One region of the Weizmannia sp. CD-2023 genome, then DNA from elsewhere that is predicted to be linked to it. Evidence: riboswitches for the same ligand, from Rfam matches in the RefSeq annotation. Region 1 holds a riboswitch; each other region holds the start of a gene.
The links. Region 1 has a riboswitch for S-adenosylmethionine ahead of P9687_RS04635 (methionine ABC transporter ATP-binding protein). Riboswitches for the same ligand answer to the same signal wherever they lie in the genome.
Positions count from the first base shown of each region.

Region 1 (5,300 bases):
CTGCTCGAATTGTTTTTGGCCCCGCATCCTGCCAAAACCAGGATGAGCCCCAATAATAGAATCGCAAATTTTTTCATCGCTGCTAAGTCCCCCTGAATTGAATTTTTTATAAAAAAGGTGTAACCCTTTTTTTCAATATTATTTTCTCCGGATTTTTTTGGAGAGAAAGTTGCCCAATGTCTGGACAAGCTGGGTGAAAATGACCAGCGTGATAACGGTAACGATCATGACGCCTGTCTGAAACTGGTTGTACCCGTATGTGATCGCCAAATCCCCGATCCCGCCGGCACCGACCGCGCCCGCCATCGCGGAAGCCCCAATCAGCCCGATGGTGGCAATCGTTAAATTGAGCACCATGGATGCCTTTGCTTCCGGAAGCAAAAACCGCCAAATAATCTGCCAGTTCGTCGCCCCCATTGACTGCGCAAGTTCGATTGTCCCTTTGTCGACTTCAAGCAGTGAACTTTCAATGAGCCTCCCGATGTAAAAAGCAGTGTACAACACAAGCGGCACAATCGCTGCGGTTGTTCCGATCGCTGTCCCGACAACCCAGCGCGTAAACGGAATGATCGCGACAACGAGAATAATAAACGGGATCGACCGAAAAATATTGATAATCACATTTAAAATATTAAAAATCCATTTGTTTTCCCATATGCCGTTTTCCCGGGTAATAACGAGAATGACGCCAACCGGGATGCCGATGATGATGGAAATGAGTAATGATACAGCCACCATATACAGCGTCTGGCCCATTGCCGTGAAAAATTGCGGCCAAAACCATGACCAATCAAATGCCATTTTTCTCCACCTCCCGAATGATCGCTTCGTGATCGTTGATGTACTGAATGGCCCGCTTCATTTCTTCCGGGTCGCCTTTCAATTCGACAAGCAGGTTGCCAAAAGGGATTCCCTGAAGTTCGGTGATCATGCCATGAAGCACATTCAGGTCGATTGAAAATTGTTTTGCTGTATTGGATAACAGCGGCATATTGGTGGAAGCTCCTTTAAACAGAATCCGGTAAATGCCGTGCGGGTTGTCTTTGCTGCTTTCATCGATCAGTTTTTGCACTGATGGCGGAATCGAATCATTCAGCACGGTTTTCACAAAGCTTCTCGCAATTTGCGTTTTCGGTTCTGTGAAAAGGTCGATTACAGGGCCCTGCTCCACAATTTTTCCGCCGTCCAGCACTGCCACTTTATCACAAATGTCACGAATGACGTTCATTTCATGGGTGATCATAAGAATCGTGATGCCCAGCTCGTCCCGGACTTTCCGTAAAAGGGCAAGCACGGCTTCAGTCGTATTCGGATCAAGGGCCGATGTTGCCTCGTCACAAAGCAGAATGTCCGGGTCTGTCGCAAGGGCTCTTGCAATGCCAACCCTTTGTTTCTGGCCGCCTGACAACTGGTCAGGGTAGTGGTGCATTCTCTCTTCTAACCCGACAAAAGACAATAATTCTGCCACTTTTGCCTTTATTTCTTCCTTCGGGCGGTGTTCCAGCACAAGCGGCATGGCTACGTTTTGAAAAATCGTCTTTGACTGAAGCAGATTGAACTGCTGGAAAATCATGCCGATTTTTTTCCGCTCTTGGCGCAGCTTTGCAGGCGGCAGGCGCACAAGGTCGATCCCGTTAACGAGCACTTCCCCGGAAGTCGGCCGCTCGAGCAGATTCACGCACCGGATCAGCGTGCTTTTCCCGGCACCGCTGTAGCCGACCACCCCGAAGATTTCCCCTTTTTCAACACGCAGGTTGATGCCTTTTAACGCTTCAACCTTTTTGTCCTTCCCTTTTCCGTATACCTTATGAATATCTTCTAATACCAGCATGTTGAAAACTCCTTCTGTTCCTTTTGGCAAAAAAAAACCTTCTTTCATTCGAAAGAGGTTTGCCGGTCAAGTGACTTATCTCTCAGAATGAACCATTCTGCAGGAATTAGCACCTTTCAAAAAAAGATTTGAAGGTTGCTGGACGTCATCGGGCCTGTCCCTCAGTCTCTCTGGATAAGTTATTCATTTGTTATATTTAAATATTAGTGGACGGCTCGGGATTTGTCAATTCATTATTTTATATTTTTTTGTTTTCCAATCATCAGACAACTTGAAACAAAGCCCGGTTTCCCCGCCACTCCACCTGAATTTCATGCTCAAAAAAGCGGGAAAGCACTTGTTTTTCAATCATCTCGGAAGTCCGGCCCTGCCGGAAAACTTCCCCGTTCCTGATCAGCAATGTTTTTTGGAAAGCGGGAGAAATTTCTTCCGGATGGTGCGTGACATATACAAGCGTCGGTCCGTTCTTATCTTTCGCCAGCTCCTCCACACTTTCTAGCAAAATTTCCCGGGCAAACAAATCCAGCCCGTTGCAAGGCTCGTCCAAAATTAAGATGCGCGGTTCCGCCATTAACGCGCGCGCAATTAAAAGCTTCTGCCGCTCTCCTTGCGAACAATGTTCATAAGCACGGCTAAAAAGGGAAGCACAATGTAATTGTTCCATCAAGTGCAGGGCTTTTTCTTCGTCTTGTGCATCCACCGCTTCATACAGCCCGATGGATGCATATTTGCCGCTGATAACCACATCGCTTGCAAGCTGGGTGCGCGGTATTCTCTCCTGGATGGAGGAGCTGACCCAGCCGATTGATTTCCGCAGTTCCGGCAGGCTTGTTTTTCCGAACGTTTTTCCGAGCACCTTGATGCTCCCCTTTGTTGGCCAAATATACCCATTGATCATATTAAGCAAAGTGGTTTTGCCGGAACCGTTTAAGCCGAGGATAGCCCAGTGCTCCCCTTTTTTGACCGTCCAGTGAATGTCCGAGAGCAGTTTTTTGCCGTCGCGCACAAGGCTCACATCGGCAACTTCGATTACATTTTCCATCTGTGCCATCCCCTTACATTTCGTACAAGTTTTAAACACAGGGGTTCACCCTGCGCTCTTTATTTATTCATGCTGGCGAGAAAATCGCCGAGCAGGTCTTCCGCATCTTCTTCTTTTTCCGGCGCTCCCGTTTCGGGCGGTGCCGGTTCGACGGCGGCAGTTCTCCAGTCGAATGCATCAAGATCATCCGATCCAGGCGGCTCACCACCGGATCGAACCGGTTTCGCGTCCGCTTCTTCGCTGGTTTGCGGCAATTCGTCTTCCTGTAAAAAAAGCGTCTCATCCATAGATACAGGTTGTTTCGACAGGGCCGCAAAGAGCGAAGTCGCCCGGAGTGGATCCTGAATCAGTTCGTAAACAATGCTGCCGAGCATCGCTTCCGAATGTTCATGCTTCAGCCAGTCATGTTGCACTTTTGTCAGTTTGCGCGGCAGCGGGATTGTAATGGTTTCTTTGTCCTTTACGAGCGACTGGTTGATGCCCTGTAAGACATATCCGGCTATTTTGGCGGAGAAGTTCCGTTTCTCTTTTTCTTTTAACTTTGACAGTTCTTTTAAAATATGATCGGGCGTATCCTGGGGGATCCGGAACGCAATCGTCTGGCCCCGCTTCATCCCGCTTTGTTTTTCCATATTTTTTCACCTTATTTGGATTCGACCGGTTTCTTTCCTTTGTCTTCCGGTTTATTGTTTTTCCTCACATAATCCGAAATTAATTTGTAGTAAGCATTGGCCATCATCCAGATGCTCTCTTTTTCATCTTCAAAGAAATCAATATTGTAGCCTTCAAGGCTGTTGTTCAGCGTTTTTAAGTAATCTTTCAGGACAACAGAACCGCCGCCGACAAAATAGCAAATCTCTGTTTGTGAGTTTTTCTGCCACACGTTCCGGAGCAGGCGGTATTGTTTCTTTGCAAGGTCAAACAAGATACGGTCTGTAATGTCGTGCACGCTTGTCCGGCTGCCTTTTACCATAATATGGTTGCGGTCATGCTTTTTCGTGATAATATCGACCACATCACGGCGGCTGTCCAATTCGACCCCGTATTTGACGCGGATTTCTTCACGGATCTGTTCAAGCGCTTCTGATACGCCGAGATTAAATCCCTGCGCCCGGTCATCATCGACTGTCCTGTTTTTGATCACGGCGATATCCGTTGAGAGGCCGCCGATATCCTGGATTAAAATGCGTTTGTCAATCAATTCGCGGTTAATAATGTTTAAATCGTTATCCATGACAAGATTGATAAAAGCGGCAAAGCCTTCCGGATACACTTTGATTTCGTCAAATTTCAGATTGACTTTCAACCCCTGATATTTCGGTGTGACAAGAAATTCCACCTGGTGGACGGATCCAAGCAGCTGCGAGCGGTAGCCCGCATCTTTTCCCTCTTTTACTTCGCGGAGCGGCAGGCCTGTCCCAAGCGTGTAATTGGCATCAATGACATTCTGGTTGCGGGTAAAAACTTTGGCGTTTTCCTCCCTTACTGCGTCAAGCGCAAGGCTTGTAAAAAGCAGGACGAGGGTCTGATCCTCTTCCGACTTGCTGCTTCCCGGGTCAAGTTCGGTTGCATTATCGCTTTTGGTTGCGAGATCCCCGACACGGTAAATCACGTTATTTTCCTTTAAAGCAGGGGAGTGGACTTTTACATGGATGCCTTCAAGCGGATCTTTGCTGTCCAGTTCCTCAATGCCAATTACCGGCCGGTCTTCAATATCCCGTGCAATGACGTTCGGGATATTGAGTTCATACTCCATTTTTCCAAAAATGCCTTTTAAAGAATCGTTGCCTACATCGACTGCGGCAATCCGGGTCTTCCCCATTCACTTTTCCTCCCTGTATCGCTTTCTTTGGCTTACTCTAAGAATATCTGAGTCTATAAAAATAATCAATACTCTGAACTTTTTTAACGAAAATGTAAACTTGTTTGCGGCTTGTAAACTTTTGAAAAGTGTTGTTATAAAGCCATGCTTACAGGTTTGCAAACATGTTTGCGTTTTTGTTTACAAATGTTTGCGTTTGTGTAAACATGCAAACAGCTTTGAAAACATGTAAACAAATACGCAAACACAGCCAATATCCCTCATCCATAAAAAATTCACGGGTTTTTTTAAGATTCCAATTGACAGCACGACAATAAAGACTACAATGTTTCATAGTATTGAAGAATGAACATCCGCCAGACCCGGCAATATAACCGGTTTAAAAGGCTGGGGTATCAGATAAAGGGGGAAAAGTGTTGACAGCACAACAGCAATATTACAAAGACCAGACCCTGTTTCAAATTTCTTGGCCGCTCTTTATTGAGCTTTCTTTGCATATGGGAATCGGGATCATCGCAACCCTTATGCTCGGCCACTACGCCGATGATGCGGCTGCCGGGGTGGGCGTGGCCAACCAGCTGTTGAATATGTTTATACTCATTTTT
Region 1 is NZ_JARTJQ010000032.1:22,400-27,699, reverse strand. It holds gene P9687_RS04645 (MetQ/NlpA family ABC transporter substrate-binding protein) at 1-77, opposite strand, end outside; gene P9687_RS04640 (methionine ABC transporter permease) at 139-801, opposite strand; gene P9687_RS04635 (methionine ABC transporter ATP-binding protein) at 791-1,831, opposite strand; SAM riboswitch class I at 1,904-2,012, opposite strand; gene P9687_RS04630 (ABC transporter ATP-binding protein) at 2,094-2,873, opposite strand; gene P9687_RS04625 (hypothetical protein) at 2,933-3,505, opposite strand; gene P9687_RS04620 (ParM/StbA family protein) at 3,517-4,695, opposite strand; gene P9687_RS04615 (MATE family efflux transporter) at 5,112-5,300, shown strand, end outside.

Region 2 (5,300 bases), on a different contig from region 1:
GTAGCCGTGCTGCCTGGCGATTTCCAACGCTTCTTCAAACGGAAGATGTTTTTCGCGCATGGCCGATAAAACAAAATTGGATGTGCCGTTTAAAATCGCCTGTACACGCTGGATGTCATTGACCTGAAGCTGCTGGGAAATCGTCCGGATCACAGGGATGCCGCCTGCAGTTGTCGCTTCATAACCGACAAACACGCCTTTTTCTCTCGCTTTTTCAAGCAACACATTTCCATATCGTGCAAACATGACTTTATTGGCAGTAATGACGTGGCAGCCTTTTTCAATCGCTTGTAAACAGTAGGAAAAGCCTGGTTCTTCCCCGACAATCGCTTCAAACACGACTTCAAGACCGGGAATGGCGAGAACTTCCCGGAAGTCCGTCGTGACGAGTACAGAACTGTCAATGTTCCGCTTTTTACGGGGGTTTTTGATCAGAACCGCTGCAATCTCTACCTCGGCATGCAGCTTTTCTTTCAGCTGCTCCCGGTGGGTCCGGACCGCTTCGTACACGCCCTGGCCGACCGTCCCAAAGCCGAGCAGCGCTGCTTTAATCACTCTCATTATCCAAACTCCTCCCTACATCTAGCGCTCTTTCGCCTCTGAAGCGTTTTGTTCATTTAAAACGGTCAAGCGGTCCGACAGTATTCGGTGCAGCCGGTATCCAGAAGCTCCCGATCTGGATCAGGTATGCAGACCGTCCGGGCCGCAACATTGTTCAATGGGATCAGCCCAGAACATCGTATAAGTTTTCCGGATCGCCTGTTGGCATTCGCATGGCGGCCTTCGCACGAATCTGCCGGACCCGCTCCCCGCTTTTACCGGGCTGTAACGGCTGTTGCTTTTGTAATGGCCTGATCGAGGTCGGCTGTCAAATCTTCGACGGCTTCAAGCCCGACGGACAGGCGGATCAAATCGCCTGTGACCCCTGATTTTTCCAGTTCTTCATCGCTCAGCTGCGAATGCGTAGTCGTTGCCGGGTGGATGATCAGCGATTTCGCGTCGCCGACATTCGCTACATGCGACCACAGCTTAACATTGTCGATCACGCGTCTTCCTGTTTCCCGGCCGCCTTTCACACCAAAGTTGACAATGGAGCCGTAACCGCCGTTCAAATATTTTTGCGCCAGCTCATGGGACGGATGGTCTTCAAGGCCCGGGTAATTGACCCAAGCAACATCTGGATGGTTTTTCAGAAATTCCGCGACTTTCAATGCATTTTCGTTATGCCTTTCCACACGCAGATGCAGCGTTTCAAGCCCTTGCAGGAATAAAAAGGCGTTGTCCGGGCTTAAAGCAGGCCCGAAGTCGCGCAAAAGCTGAACGCGAAGTTTTGTGGCGAACGCAGCCTGTGCCGTGTCGACGCCGTAGCGCAAGCCGTGATAGCTCGGATCCGGTTCGCTAAAGTCCGGGAATTTGTCTGTGTTCCAGTCAAAACGCCCGCCGTCAACGGCAACACCGCCGATCGCCGTTCCGTGCCCGCTGATCCATTTTGTCGCCGAATGGACAACCACGTCCGCGCCCCATTTGATCGGATTCGCGCCATACGGAGAAGCAAACGTGTTGTCGACAATCAAAGGAATACCGTTTTCATGGGCCACTTCCGCCACTTTTTCCACGTCGAGCACCTGCAGGCTTGGGTTGCCGATAATTTCCGCGTACAATGCTTTTGTTTTCGGGGTGATCGCCTGGCGGAACGCTTCAGGGTCGGACCCGTCCACAAACTTGACGTTAATGCCGTATTTCGGCAATGTCACAGCAAACAAATTATAGGTGCCGCCGTAAAGATTGCTGGCGGATACGATGTCATCACCCGCACGCACGATGTTCAAAATGGAAAAGGCAATGGCCGATGCGCCGGATGATAAACCGACAGCCGCTGTTCCGCCTTCCAGTGCAGCAACACGTTTTTCAAAAACATCCACAGTCGGATTGCCGAGACGGGAATAAATGAAACCTTCTTTTGATAAATTGAAGACGCCCTCCGCATGTTCTGTATCCGGAAAAACGTAAGAAGTCGTCCGGTATACCGGTACGGCGCGCGATCCTGTCGCCGGGTCCGGTTCCTGGCCGCCGTGCAACAATAAAGTTTCCGGTTGGAATGATGGTTGTGTCATTTTAAAGCCTCCTGATTTTTTAAAATTTTTTCGTGAAAGATGGAAGAGGAAATGAAAAAACCCTCTTCGTAAGGGAAGAGGGTTACAATGTATGTAAGTTCCTCCCTTATCTTTCAGACGCATGTCTGTAGGAATTAGCACCTTTTCAGGCAAATGCCTGAAGGTTGCCGGGCTTCGCAGGGCCTAGTCCCTCCGCCGCTCTCGATAAGAGTTTCTTTTCATAATTCAATTTTGAATGACTTATTGTTTAAGATTATAGAAGAACAATGGCAAACCGTCAACCTTTTTTTGAAAAAATTTTCTTTTTCTTCTACAATATTGGCGACAATAGCCGGGAAATGGACTCTTTAAACCGCACATAAAGCGGCCGGTTCTGGTAATCATGGAGCGTTAATTCGGTTGATTCGGCCATATCGTCCCGGAAAACGCCGGCAAGTGTGCCGGAAAGCTCACGGTCGTACAGCACGGCGTTCACTTCAAAATTGAGACGGAAACTGCGCACATCGATATTGGCCGTCCCAACGGAAGCAATTTTCCCGTCTACGACAATCATTTTCGCATGGATGAACCCTTTTTGATAAATGTACACTTTGACGCCCGTTTTTAACAGCTGGCCGATGTTGGAAAGCGTCGCCCAATAGACAAACATATGATCCGGTTTATTTGGAATCATAATCCGAACATCCACTCCGGATAAGGCGGCAAGCGTCAGCGCATTCAGGAGGCTGTCATCCGGAATAAAATACGGTGTTTGCAAATAAATATATTTTTTGGCGGAATTGATCATTTTAATATAGCTGTTTTTAATCTGCTCCCATTCAGAATCGGGGCCGCTTGAGACGATTTGGATATCGGTTTCACCCTGCGATGGGATGACCGGGAAATAACGTTCTTCATCTCTTACATCATGCGGTGACGCCTGATTCCAGTCCAAAATAAAGCGGGTCTGCATGGCATAAACAGCACTCCCTACAATCCGTAGATGCGTATCCCGCCAGTAACCGAATTTCTTATTCAGGCCAAGATACTCATCCCCGACATTAAAACCGCCGATATATCCGATCTGCCCATCAATAATCGCCAATTTCCGGTGATTCCTGAAATTGACGCGCAAATTGACGAGCGGGATCCGGGCAGGAAAAAAGGACGCCACTTCCCCACCAGCAACAACAAGCGGCCGGAAAAATTTGCGGCGGAACAGCATCCGCGACCCCATATCATCATAAAGCAGCCGCACCTTTACGCCTTCTCTTGCTTTTTGCGACAGCAGTTCAATCAATTCATGGCCGAGGCGGTCATTCCGGAAAATATAATATACAAGATGAATACTGTCTTTTGCATTCCGGATGTCTTCAAATAAAGCCTCGAATTTTTTCCTGCCGTCTGTAAATATATCGACATGATTGTCCTGGGAAAGGATTGCCCCGTCATTCATCAGCAGCATATAAACGAGATCCTTGTACTGGATTGTCCGCTCATCATGAAACGGAAACCGGTTTTCGCGCAGCAGTTCAATTTGCTGCTGGGAAATTTCCTTAATGCCGATCTTCTCCTGTACCTTCCAGTCAAAAATTTTCCGGCGGCTTAAATTTTGCCCGAATACCAAATACAGGATAAAGCCGGCAATCGGCAGGAATAATAGCACCAAAAGCCATGCCCAAGTTGCGCCGACATCTCGCCGTTCCAGGAAAATAACGGTTCCCGCCAGAATAAAATTCAAAAGAAACAAGATAACCAGTAGTACCGTTATAATCATTGCGTTCTCCTTTTCGTACACCCTTTGTTCCTGCTTGAGGTTTGTTCCCGGCCGGTATCCGGGAACACGGTGAAGTGTTTTGGAATTGATATAGGATATGTTTGCGCAGCAAAAATAACAATTGTATCATACCATAATATTTGCGCCTTACCTATCGTACAGCACTTTCCCTGCCATTGCATGCAAAAAGAACCGCACCAATGGATACGGTTCTTTTTTTCGTCCTTATTAAAAGTTAACATAGTTTCTCGGGTTTTGGGCACCGGTATGTGGCGGTGGTGTCCAGCGGCCGTTATAAATTTCAAAGTGAAGATGCGGTCCTGTTGATTCCCCGGTATTTCCCATTGCTCCGATCTGCTGCCCTTTGCTGACGTGCTGCCCGGTGCTGACGCTGTACGAGCTCAAATGGGCATAAACGGTTGTGTACAACTTCCCGTTAATATAGTGGGTGATCATGACGCAATTCCCGTATGAAGAAGAGTGGTACGCCCTGAACACGACACCGTCGGCTGCAGCGACAACCGGTGTCCCGATGCTGTTGGCAATGTCAATGCCCGGATGGAACCCGCCGGAACGCCCGCCGAATTCAGATGAAATATATCCGGATGCCGGTCGCGTAAAGGACCCGGAAGATACTTGCGGAAGGGATCCGCCGGAATGGCTCCCGGAACTTGACTTGACCGATGCAGAGCGGGTTGTCCCTGCGTTTGATCCTGCTGATCCTGTTGATCCTGCATTCGTTTGTGCCTTTGCTGCTGCATCTGCTTTTGCTGCAGCCTTTCTTTCTTCCTCCGCTTGCTTTTTCGCAAACGCAATGGCTTTTTCAATGGAAGCTTTTTGGTCAGCCAGGATGCTCTTTTGTTCACTCAGCGACATTTTCTCTTCTTTAAGGCTGTCTTTTTGTTTTTCCAGCTTTTTGATTAATGCCGATTTCTCGCTCTCATCCTGTTTCAGACTGTCTTTTAATGATTGTAAATCAGACAGCATCGATTCCAAATCGGACAGTTTCTTTTCCACTGAAGCCTGTTTGTCCTTTAAATCCTGTTCATCTTTTTTCTGTTCTTCCAAAATTTGCCGGTCTGCTTCAACCAATGTCTTCACTGCTGAAAAGCGGTCAATAAAATCACCAACGCTTTTCGCTTCAAGAAAAACATCCAAATAATTGACCGAACCGCCGCCGTTTTTCTGCATGGCACGGGCGCGGTCTTTTAAAATAGCGTTCCGGTCTTCAATCCGCTTTTTGATTTCAGCGATATTTTTCTTCAAATCAGCAATCTGGTCTTTCGTTGTGCTGATATTCTGTTCCTGCTCGCTGATTTTTTTGTTCGCCGATTGAATTTTCGATTCAATGGCCTCAAGCTGGCCGCCGAGAGAAGCCTGCTTGTCTTGAATGTCGGAAATCTGGTTTTCTTTTTTGTTCATCTCTGATT
Region 2 is NZ_JARTJQ010000028.1:54,773-60,072, reverse strand. It holds gene P9687_RS03585 (homoserine dehydrogenase) at 1-561, opposite strand, end outside; gene P9687_RS03580 (O-acetylhomoserine aminocarboxypropyltransferase/cysteine synthase family protein) at 816-2,114, opposite strand; SAM riboswitch class I at 2,218-2,325, opposite strand; gene cls (cardiolipin synthase) at 2,425-3,870, opposite strand; gene P9687_RS03570 (murein hydrolase activator EnvC family protein) at 4,099-5,300, opposite strand, start outside.
Region 2: linked by a shared signal. The riboswitch ahead of P9687_RS03580 (O-acetylhomoserine aminocarboxypropyltransferase/cysteine synthase family protein) and the one ahead of P9687_RS04635 (methionine ABC transporter ATP-binding protein) in region 1 are both predicted to bind S-adenosylmethionine.

Region 3 (5,300 bases), on a different contig from region 1:
CTCAACGTCCAAAATCTGATCCACAAAGCGTTCGGCAGCCGGGTTTCTTTCATTATTGGCTGGCTGTACTGGATCAACTGGGTCATTGTGACAGTTGTGGAACTGCTTGCAGCCGGGAGCTTCCTGCAATTCTGGATTCCCCACGCGCCATTGTGGCTGCTCAGTTTGCTCTGTGCTGCTTTCATGGTCGGCATCAATTTAATTGAAGTGAAGTACTACGGCGAATTTGAATTTTGGATTGCCGGCATTAAAATTATCACGTTGATCGTTTTTATCCTGCTTGGTGCGCTGATTTTATTCGGTTTATTCCCCGGGACATCTTCCACGCTGTCCAACTATACCGCGCACGGCGGCTTTTTTCCGAACGGGCTTCACGGTACGTTCAATGCTTTTCTGATCGTTATGTTTTCATACGGCGGGGCGGAACTGATCGGCGTTACCGTTTCGGAAACAAAAGACAGCGAGAAAGTGTTGCCGCGTGTGATTAAACAGACCGTTATTCGTGTCATGCTTTTTTATATTTTGCCAATCCTGGTCATTTGTGGCATTGTCCCGTGGAATCAGGTTTCTTCCGTGGAAAGCCCGTTTGTACAGGTATTCAGCCGCACAGGGATCCCCGCTGCCGCCCATGTGATGAATTTTGTGCTCTTGACGGCCGTTCTTTCTGCCGCCAATTCCGGCATTTATGCCACTTCACGCACACTGTTTAACATGGCACAGTCCGGAGAAGCGCCGCACGCCTTTTTAAAAATTTCCCGGAAAGGCGTCCCGCTCATTAGTATTTTGCTGACCTCACTGTTTATTTTAGCCGGCGTGATTCTGGCCTATCTTACGCCGAATGAGGTCATCAGCTATTTGATGACCATCCCGGGATTTACCGTCGTCCTTGTTTGGATCGCCATCTGCGCAGCCGAACTGCGGCTCCGGAAGTCGTATGCAAAATTGCCTTCCTTCCGTGTAAAAGGGTATCCTTTCATGGTCTGGATTGCGCTGCTTGCACTGGCAGGCATTTTCCTGTCCTTTTTGCTGGGCGGCGGAAACCCGATTGGAATAAGCGTCTGCCTTGCTATTTTAATCGTGCTCGTCGTCCTGTCACTGAGAATCAAAGGAAAGGAATAGGCTCCAGCCGGCTGTGTTGATAAAACCGGTCTTTTGGGCAGGGAGAGGACAGAAATACAACTGCGCGATAAGCGAGCACAAACAAGCGGTGTTGATAAAACCGGTTCCCTTGGCGGTGAGAGGACAGACACGGTGTGCACGGCGTGTCAAACTGCCAGAATGGGCGGCACGCCAACCCGTTTGGACTCTTTTTCGTTTTGTGAAGCAAATGAAAGCGGCCATGATGCCCCGCCTGGTTCTGAACCTGCTTTAAAAAAACCAATCAGCGTAAAGAAAAAAAACTCCCGACAGAGCGTGATCTGATAGGGAGTTTTTTTCTTTATCCCTCCATTCGGATAAATCCGATAAAAAAACTTGCAATAATTATATTGACTTCCATTTATTTTCTGATAAAATTTTAAACAACAAATAACTTATCAAGAGCGACGGAGGGATCTGGCCCGATGAAGTCCGGCAACCTGCAGCGAGCAGCAAGGTGCCAATTCCAGCAAAATGGGTACCATTTTGAAAGATAAGCGCTTATCCTTTACTCGCTGTCTTTCCGTAAAAATGGCGGAAAGTTTTTTATTTCTGCAAGGCCGGCCGTTTGAACCAGGATAGGCCCTGATGCGTATAATTCCTCTACATCAGGATGAATTAAATTTATGAATGAAGAAAGCGAGGAACTTGAACATGCAAAAATTAATTGTCTTAGCACTTGTCGGCCTTGCCGCGCAATTGGTGGATGGATCTCTTGGAATGGGTTACGGGGTGACTTCAACCTCACTTTTGCTAGCTTTCGGGATTGCGCCGGCTGTCGCGTCAGCTTCTGTGCATTTGGCGGAAGTTTTTACAACGGCGGCTTCCGGAGTTTCACATATGAAATTTGGGAATGTCGATAAAGGGATCATTTGGAAACTGGTTGTACCTGGAGCTGTCGGCGCCTTTCTCGGGGCAACCGTGCTTAGCCATCTTCCTGCAAGCACATTAAAACCGTACATTTCTATTTTTCTGATCGCCCTTGGCCTCTATATTCTTACCCGGTTTCTGTTCAATACGCGCGGGGCGTCGAAAGTCAAAAAGCAAACCAGGTCAAACATATTTTTTATCCCACTTGGCTTTGTCGCAGGATTTTTTGATGCAACGGGGGGCGGCGGCTGGGGCCCTATCGCCACACCGGCTTTGCTGTCCAGAAATGACATCGAACCGCGGAAAGTGATCGGCTCGGTGGATACTAGTGAATTTGCTGTATCCTTGGCATCAAGCATCGGTTTCCTCTTATCCCTCGGCGCTATGCAAATTAACTGGATTTGGACGATCGCCCTCATGCTTGGCGGCCTGATCGCCGCGCCGATTGCAGCCTATCTGGTTAAAATTTTACCGGCTCATTTGCTGGCTGTCATTGTCAGCGGCATGATTGTGTTCAGCAACGTGCAAACTTTATTAAAAATGGCGGGCGCCGGTAGCGGCTGGTACGGCGTTACCTATACAGCCATTGCGGCAATATGGGCCATCCTCATTTTCTATACAATCAGAAGACACAAACGGGCAGTTGCCAGCGCCAGCGTAAGCGTCACAGAATAAGGAATGTTTTCGGGCAAGGGATCCATTGCCCGGATTGTTTTTACCCAAACAAATTTTGGCAAAGAATGAACATAGACGCTTCTATTTGAAGGAACAGTGCCTTTTTTGCTCGCTTCCTTAATGTAGAGGCGCTCTATGTTAAGAAACAACGTCTTTTTACCGCGCTTCCTTTACGTAGACGACCTCTATGTTAAGAAACAACATCTTTTTACCGAACTTTCTTAACGTAGACGGCCTCTATGTTAAGGAACAATATAATTTTTTCTCGCTTCCTTAATGTAGACATGCTCTATGTTAAGGAACAATGTCTTTTTACCTCGCTTCCTTAATGTAGACGCACTCTATGTTAAGAAACAACGTCTTTTTTGCTTGCTTCCTTAACGTAGACGGGCTCTATGTTAAGAAACAGCACCTTTTTCGCTCGCTTCCTTTACGTAGACGGGCTCTATGTTAAGGAACAACGCCTTTTGACCTCGCTTCCTTAACGTAGACGGACTCTATGTTAAGGAACAACGTCTTTTTTGCTCGCTTTCTTAACGTAGACGGGCTCTATGTTAAGAAACAACACTTTTTTTGCTCGCTTCCTTAATGTAGACGTGCACTATGTTAAGGAACAATGTCTTTTTACCTCGCTTCCTTTACGTAGACAGCCTCTATGTTAAGAAACAACACCTTTTTTTCTCGCTTTCTTCACGTAGACGTACTCTATGTTAAGGAACAACGCAATTTTCGCTCGCTTCCTTAACGTAGCCGACCTCTATGTTAAGAAACAAAGCTATTTTCGCTCGCTTTCTTAACGTAGACGCGCTCTATGTTAAGAAACAACACCTTTTGACCTCGCTTCCTCAACATAACCGGCCATGCCGCTACCACGTAGCACCAGCAAAAATTATCCATCATAATTTTTTTCGAGATAGCATGCCTAAGTAAAGGCAGCCGCAACTCTTTTAGTGACAAACAAAAAGCGTTCTGCATGAAGATCGCCCAGAAATTTTTTGCGGATCCAAACATAGCTTAGCCCCTGCCACATATATATCATTTAAATAGAGGCAAAAAACATGGCTTAACCCGCGCCCCGTCCGGTTTGCAACCCCTGTTTATGCCGCTATCCGCCATGCCCGCTATCCCTCCCTCGTCCGCAAAGTGTATTATGTTTAAAATGTAAAACCTGTTTTGCTATAATTATATTTACTGGTATTTTCCATTTTTTGAACGGAAAGAACGGTGTGTCTATGAAAACATTGATTTCGTCGCTGCAATGGATGGCATTTATGATCGCCGGGTCGATCGCGGCCCCGATTGCCATTGCGGATGCTTTCCATTTCAGTGCAGGTGAGACTGCCCTGTTTGTGCAGCGGACGCTTTTTGTACTCGGGATCGGCGGCCTTTTGCAAGGAATTTTCGGCCACAGAATGCCCATCAATGAAGGGCCGGCCGGGTTGTGGTGGAGCGTGTTTGCCATTTATGCAGGGCTTGTCGGCAGCTTGTATAGTTCAAGCACTGAATCTCTGCAATATTTGGCAGGCGCACTGATTGTAACCGGCATCTTTTTCTTCCTGCTCGCTTTTACCGGACTTGTGGACCAATTAAATAAACTGTTTACGCCGGTAGTGACATTTATTTATTTGCTGTTGTTGGTGCTGCAGTTGAGCGGCTCTTTTATGAAAGGGATGCTCGGCATTACGGGTGCCCATCAGGAAGTCCGGCCGCTTGTTGCTGTTTTGAGCCTTGTCACCGTATTGCTTACATTCTATTTTGGCCATGTAAAGAAACCGTGGGTCAAGCAATATTCGATCATGCTCGGCTTGATTTGCGGCTGGATTTTGTTCGTGCTTTTCGGTGAAGCACCGGCTATTACATTTGGGGAAAGCTGGTTCTCTCTTCCCGCTGTGTTTGATTTTGGAAAACCGCGTTTTGATTCCGGTGCCGTCACAACCGGTGTATTCATCGGGCTTTTGTTAACTGCGAATATGATTACGTCTGTGCGCGTCATGGGAAATGTGACGGGAGTCCGCCAAGAGCGGGTGCGGAGCAGTCTGTTCATATCCGGCATCAACCAGCTGCTTGCCGGCATCTTTTCCGCTGTCGGTGCGGTTCCGATTGCAGCAGCGGCAGGCTATGTTGCACAAACCGGTATAAAAGTGCTGAAACCATTTTTGTATGGTGCTTGTTTCGTTTCCATCATTGCTCTGCTGCCACCGCTCGTGCATATCATGTCTGCGATTCCCGCGCCGGTTGGTTATGCCGTTACCTTTGTGGTCTTCACACAATTGGTTGGCCTTGCCTTAAATGATCTTGAAAAAAGCCCGGACAAAGAGATTGCCCACACAACAGCAGGCATCTCCTTCCTGGTCGGAATCGGGGCGATGTTTTTGCCGGCTCATGCGACCGAACATTTGCCAATGATGATCGCTACTTTTTTAAACAACGGCTTAATCCTTGGATCTGTGGTCGGCATTTTGACAGAACAGCTGCTGATTTGGAGGAAAAAAAGAAAACTGCAAGAAAACAGCATCCGCGAGCAGTAAAAATTGGGAATGCTGCCAAACAGCAAAGAATTTCCTGCTCCGATTTGCACGGGATCCCGCCGGTTGGCACCTTTGTTGCAGTCATCCAAA
Region 3 is NZ_JARTJQ010000018.1:39,345-44,644, forward strand. It holds gene P9687_RS02190 (amino acid permease) at 1-1,119, shown strand, start outside; SAM riboswitch class I at 1,530-1,637, shown strand; gene P9687_RS02195 (sulfite exporter TauE/SafE family protein) at 1,768-2,682, shown strand; gene P9687_RS02200 (purine/pyrimidine permease) at 3,915-5,210, shown strand.
Region 3: linked by a shared signal. The riboswitch ahead of P9687_RS02195 (sulfite exporter TauE/SafE family protein) and the one ahead of P9687_RS04635 (methionine ABC transporter ATP-binding protein) in region 1 are both predicted to bind S-adenosylmethionine.

Region 4 (5,300 bases), on a different contig from region 1:
TCTTAAAAGCCGTTATCATCCGTTACGGAATGGCCATCCTGTTTGCAGCATTCTTTTATTTCCTGCTGCCGCTGCCGCTTGAAGTTCGGCTCGTGCTCGTGATTATCGCGTTTGCGCCGATTTCCGCCGTCTGCACGGCATTTACCCAGAAATGCGGCGGCAATGTCGCCATGTCCAGCACGTTTAACTCGTTGTCCATTTTGATCAGCATTGTGTTGATGACCAGCCTGATGGTCGTGCTGAAGATCGCCTGAATCATGAAAAACCGCTTAGAGCTTCCATCCTCTAAGCGGTTTTTTGATGCGGTATCCGGTTTTTCCGAGCAGCCGTTCAGGCACTTGGCGGCTGCCCGGCCGGTCTTGCGTCCAGTCCGTCATGCTCAGGCCTTGGTGTTGATCTTAATCTGATACAAATCCCTTCTCCGGTCGGCCAGTTGCCGGACGGAGCCGCTGTTGCGGTTGCGGCGCAGCTTCTCAAGATCGACATCGCCGACAACGACGGTATCGACATTGGGATCGCATTCCCCGACAATGCCATCGCGGGCAAAACCGAAATCGGAGGGAGAAAAGATCCCGGACTGGGCATACTGGATATCCATGTTTTCCACGTGGGTCAGGTTGCCGACTGTTCCCGCAATACAGGTGTACACCTGGTTTTCAATGGCCCGCGCCTGTGCACAGTAGCGGACGCGCAAATAGGCCTGGCGGTCGTCCGTGCAAAACGGGACAAAAATAATGTTCGCACCGTGGTCGACAGCGACACGGGCCAGCTCCGGAAACTCGATATCATAGCAAATCAGAATCGCAATTTTCCCGCAATCCGTATCAAATACATTGAGTTCGTTTCCTTCCGCGATCCCCCACCATTTCCGCTCATTTGGCGTAATATGGAGTTTGGTCTGCCTCTCAATCGTCCCATCGCGCCGGAACAAAAAAGCGACATTGTAAATGCCCCCGTCTTCTTCCACAAAATGGGACCCGCCGATAATGTTGACATTGTAGCGTACGGCAAGCTCTGTAAACAGTTCAATATATTGGTCTGTGTACCCGGAAAGCCGGCGCACTGCCTGGTCAGGGCGTTTTTCTTCCAGGTAGGACATCAACTGTGTGGTGAAAATTTCCGGAAAAACGGCGAAATCAGAACCGAAATCCGCGGCCACATCGACATAATATTCTACCTGTCTGACAAAATCATCGAAGGAATCAATTTTTTTCATCATATATTGGATCGCTGTAATCCTGACCGGGAACGAAGCATGATAGACACGGCGGGACTTCGGCAAATAATCGACGTTATGCCATTCCATAAGCGTTGCAAATGAAGCGGATGCTGTATCATCCGGCAAATACTGCCTGTTGATCCGCATAATCTGGAACCCTTCAAGCAGCTGGAAGGACAGAACCGGGTCATAAATATTGTGCATCTCGACTTCTTCCACGTATTCGCGCGGGGTCATTTTGTCTTTATATTTGCTGTAATTCGGAATCCGGCCGCCAATGATGATGCTTTGAAGGTTCATTTTCCGGCAAAGCTCTTTCCGTGCCTCATACAAACGGTGCCCGAACTTCATGCGCCGGTATTCCGGGTCGATCATCACTTCAATGCCGTACAGGTTGAGCCCGTGCGGATTATGGTTGGTAATGTAGCCGTTCGCAGTGATCGTATCCCATGTATGCTGGTCTTCGTATTCATCGAAATTGACAATTAAGCTGGAGCAGGAACCGACGATTTTCCCTTCGTATTCCACGCAAAACTGCCCTTCCGGAAAAATCCGGATATGGCTTTCCAGCTGCTCGTGTTTCCACGGCTCCATCCCCGGAAAACATTTTTTCGACAATGCCATAATATCATCAATGTCTTCAAAGCGGATGTTCCGCACCTCGATTTTCTTCTCAAACTTGGATACATCTGTCTCTGGCACAATCTCACACCCTTAACACACTTTTTCTATTATCATACCCTATCCGAATCGGTTTTGCCCGAAAAGCAGCTGAAATGCCGAAAATATAAGTTGACAAATCGGAATAATATTATTTATCATAGTTTTAACAAATTATTTCTATACAGCTTATCAAGAGAGGGGGAGGGACTGGCCCGAGGAAACCTCAGCAACAGATTCTTTTTGGGAATACTGTGCTAATTCCAGCAAGCGCCAAGCTTGGAAGATAAGTTAAGGAGCCTCGCCCTCTTCTTAACTTTTCTTGAAGGGGGCCTTTCTTTTTTGGATCATCCGCATGGCCGGCCGGACCACCACGCACACACGAAATTTATTTTGGGGGGTATGAAAAATGGCTCATATTGATGAAACGAAAGTAGCCCGCATTATGGAATCATTGCAAAAACTGGAGTTTGGAACAGTGGTCATTTCGATCCATGAAGGAAACATCACACAGATCGAAACAACCGAGAAAGTCCGGTTTGCACTGGAAAAGAAAAAAGCGGCACTTCCCAAACAAAAGATGGGATGACGGGCGCCGGCATTCCGGTTATCTCTTTTCCCGTTGTTCGTGCTACACGAATGCCGGCATTTGGATATCGTCCAAATGCCGGATTTGTTTAAGAGTACAGCGGTATGGAAATTTGCGGAAATGCTGTTTTTAAAGCAGCATTCAGGCGGCCAGCCGCTTGCCGGTCGAGTTCATAAAACCCATCCTTTTTTTTCACTTGTTGGTCGAGAATGAACACCCCTTTTTCAATGCAAGTTGTCCCGAGCGAAGCCAAGACCGGTTTCAGGGCGTAATCGAGCGCGAGCAAGTGGCCGAATGTGCCGCCCATGGCGAGCGGCAGCACCTGTTTGCCGGATAAGCCATTTTGCGGCAAAAGATCCAGAAACGTCTTGAGCAGTCCGGAATAAGACGCTTTATAGACCGGTGTCAAAATGATTATCGTATCGCCTTCTTCCACTTTTCTTAATGCCCCGGTGATGGGCGGGCTTTGCCGGGCATGCATTAAATCGCCGGCCGGAAGTTCCCGGATATTGATGAGCTCCGGTTCGTACCCGTGCCCCCTTAACCCGGCCCTGATATAATCACGGATCCCATTTAATCTCGTATACGCAGAAGGGCTCCCGTTCAGCAGTACTATTTTTTCCGCCATATGAATCCCCCATTTCTTCCTTAATTTTTCATTGCATGCAAAACCGGGTGGCCGCTCCCTAAAATGCGGTTTAAAATATGATTGGCCGTTGCTGCAAAGAGGGCGTGGTCCCTTTTCCGCGGATAAGGGAGTTTTACCGGGCAGTCCATCGCAATTTCCCCTTCTTCGATTAACACTACCCGATCGGCGAGGGCGACTGCTTCTTCCACGTCATGCGTCACCAATATGGCTGTAAAATGTTTTTCGAGCCAAAGAGACTGGATCAGCGCATGCATTTCAATCCGGGTTAAAGCATCAAGCGCCCCAAGCGGTTCATCGAGGAGAAGGATGTCCGGCTCATGGATTAATGCCCTCGCCAGCGCCACCCTTTGTTTCTGCCCGCCGGATAAGGATGAAGGCCAATCATCCGCACGCCCTTCCAGCCCGACCTTTCTAAGCATTTCACGGGCCGCATGCTTCCAGTCTCCTGCAAGGCCCAGGCCGACATTTTGAAGCACGGTTTTCCACGGGAGCAGGCGGCCGTCCTGAAACATCATTTTCGCCGATCTATTTATGCCGGATAAAGGCGCCCCGTTTATAAGAATTTTTCCGCCGCTTGCCGCTTCAAGCCCTGAAAGCAGCCTAAGGAGCGTACTTTTGCCGCATCCGCTCCTTCCGACAATCGCAATAAATTCCCCTTTTCTTATTTTCAAATGAAGATGGCGCAGGACGCGATGGCTGCCGAATGATTTTTCCAGCCCCTCAATTTCCACAGCAAACACCTTATTCGTCATCGTTTCCTCCTCCTTTATTTTTGATATGACGGGTGCCACTTTAACAATCGTTGTTCCGCGATTTTTGCCAGCCAGTCGGAAAGTTTTCCAAGAAGGGCATATAAGACAATGCTCAAAACGACAACGTCAAGCTGCATGAACTCGCGGGCGTTCATGGCCATATAGCCAATACCGGAGTTGGATGCAATCGTTTCGGCCACAATCAGGGTTACCCATGTGACCCCGAGCGCATAGCGCACACCGACCAAAATGGAAGGAAGCGCCCCCGGCAGGATCATATGCCAAAAAAGCGCCGGCCCTTTCAGCCCGTAAACACCCCCCATTTCAATCAGCGCTCTGTCCACCGAACGGATACCATGAAACGTATTTAAATAGATTGGAAAAAAGGTGCCGAGCGCGACGAGAAACAGCTTCGCCTCTTCCCCGATCCCGAACCATAAAATAACAATCGGAATCAGGGCGAGATGGGGAACGTTCCGGACCATCTGCACGGTACTGTCGAGCAGGCCCTCCGCTTTTTTGGACAGCCCGGTAAACAGCCCGAGCCCAAATCCGATTCCGCCGCCAACCAAAAATCCGACCAGTGCCCGTTTTGCGCTGGCGGCGATATAATCGAAAAGCTGCCCGGATTGTGTGAGGCTCCAAGCCGCTTTTACAACGGCAACAGGGCTTGGGAGCACATTGGATGGCAAAATGCCGGCCGAACTTGCAAGCTGCCAGGCAAACAGCAGGAAAACCGGCACCACCCATGGCATGACGCGTTTTTTCAACATCAGACCGGCCTCCTTACTTTAATACTTTCGGCAGTGCATCGTTCGCCACAATCTCGCCGAACGGGCTGATGATATTGGAAGCGGGGGCATCAGGCTGCTCAAGCGGCAGGTACGGGAACAACAGCTCAGCCGTCCGGTACGCTTCTTCAAGATGCGGATAACCGGATAAAATGAACGTTTCAATGCCAAGTTCTGCATATTCCTTCATTCTTTCTGCGACAATTTCCGGGCTGCCTACAAGCGCCGTTCCCGCCCCGCCGCGCACGAGCCCGACGCCGGCCCAAAGGTTCGGGCTGATTTCAAGATGGTCCCGGCTGCCGTTGTGCAGGGATGTCATCCGTTGCTGGCCGACCGAGTCAAACCGTGAGAAAATCTTTTGGGACGCTTGGATGAGTTCATCATCCACATACCGGATCAAGTCATTGGCAGCATCCCACGCCGCTTTTTCTGTTTCCCTGACAATGACATGGAGCCGGATGCCGAAACGCACTGTCCTTCCTTGTGCTGACGCCAGTTTTTTGACATGGCTGATTTTTTCCTTTACTTTTTCCGGCGGCTCGCCCCAGGTCAAATAGACATCGACATGTTTTGCCGCCACTTCCTGCCCGATTTCCGACGACCCGCCGAAATAAAGCGGCGGATAAGGCTGCTGCACCGT
Region 4 is NZ_JARTJQ010000013.1:4,713-10,012, forward strand. It holds gene P9687_RS01600 (AEC family transporter) at 1-254, shown strand, start outside; gene P9687_RS01605 (bifunctional GNAT family N-acetyltransferase/carbon-nitrogen hydrolase family protein) at 380-1,921, opposite strand; SAM riboswitch class I at 2,066-2,172, shown strand; gene P9687_RS01610 (YezD family protein) at 2,289-2,468, shown strand; gene ssuE (NADPH-dependent FMN reductase) at 2,557-3,096, opposite strand; gene P9687_RS01620 (ATP-binding cassette domain-containing protein) at 3,117-3,869, opposite strand; gene ssuC (aliphatic sulfonate ABC transporter permease SsuC) at 3,884-4,642, opposite strand; gene ssuD (FMNH2-dependent alkanesulfonate monooxygenase) at 4,656-5,300, opposite strand, start outside.
Region 4: linked by a shared signal. The riboswitch ahead of P9687_RS01610 (YezD family protein) and the one ahead of P9687_RS04635 (methionine ABC transporter ATP-binding protein) in region 1 are both predicted to bind S-adenosylmethionine.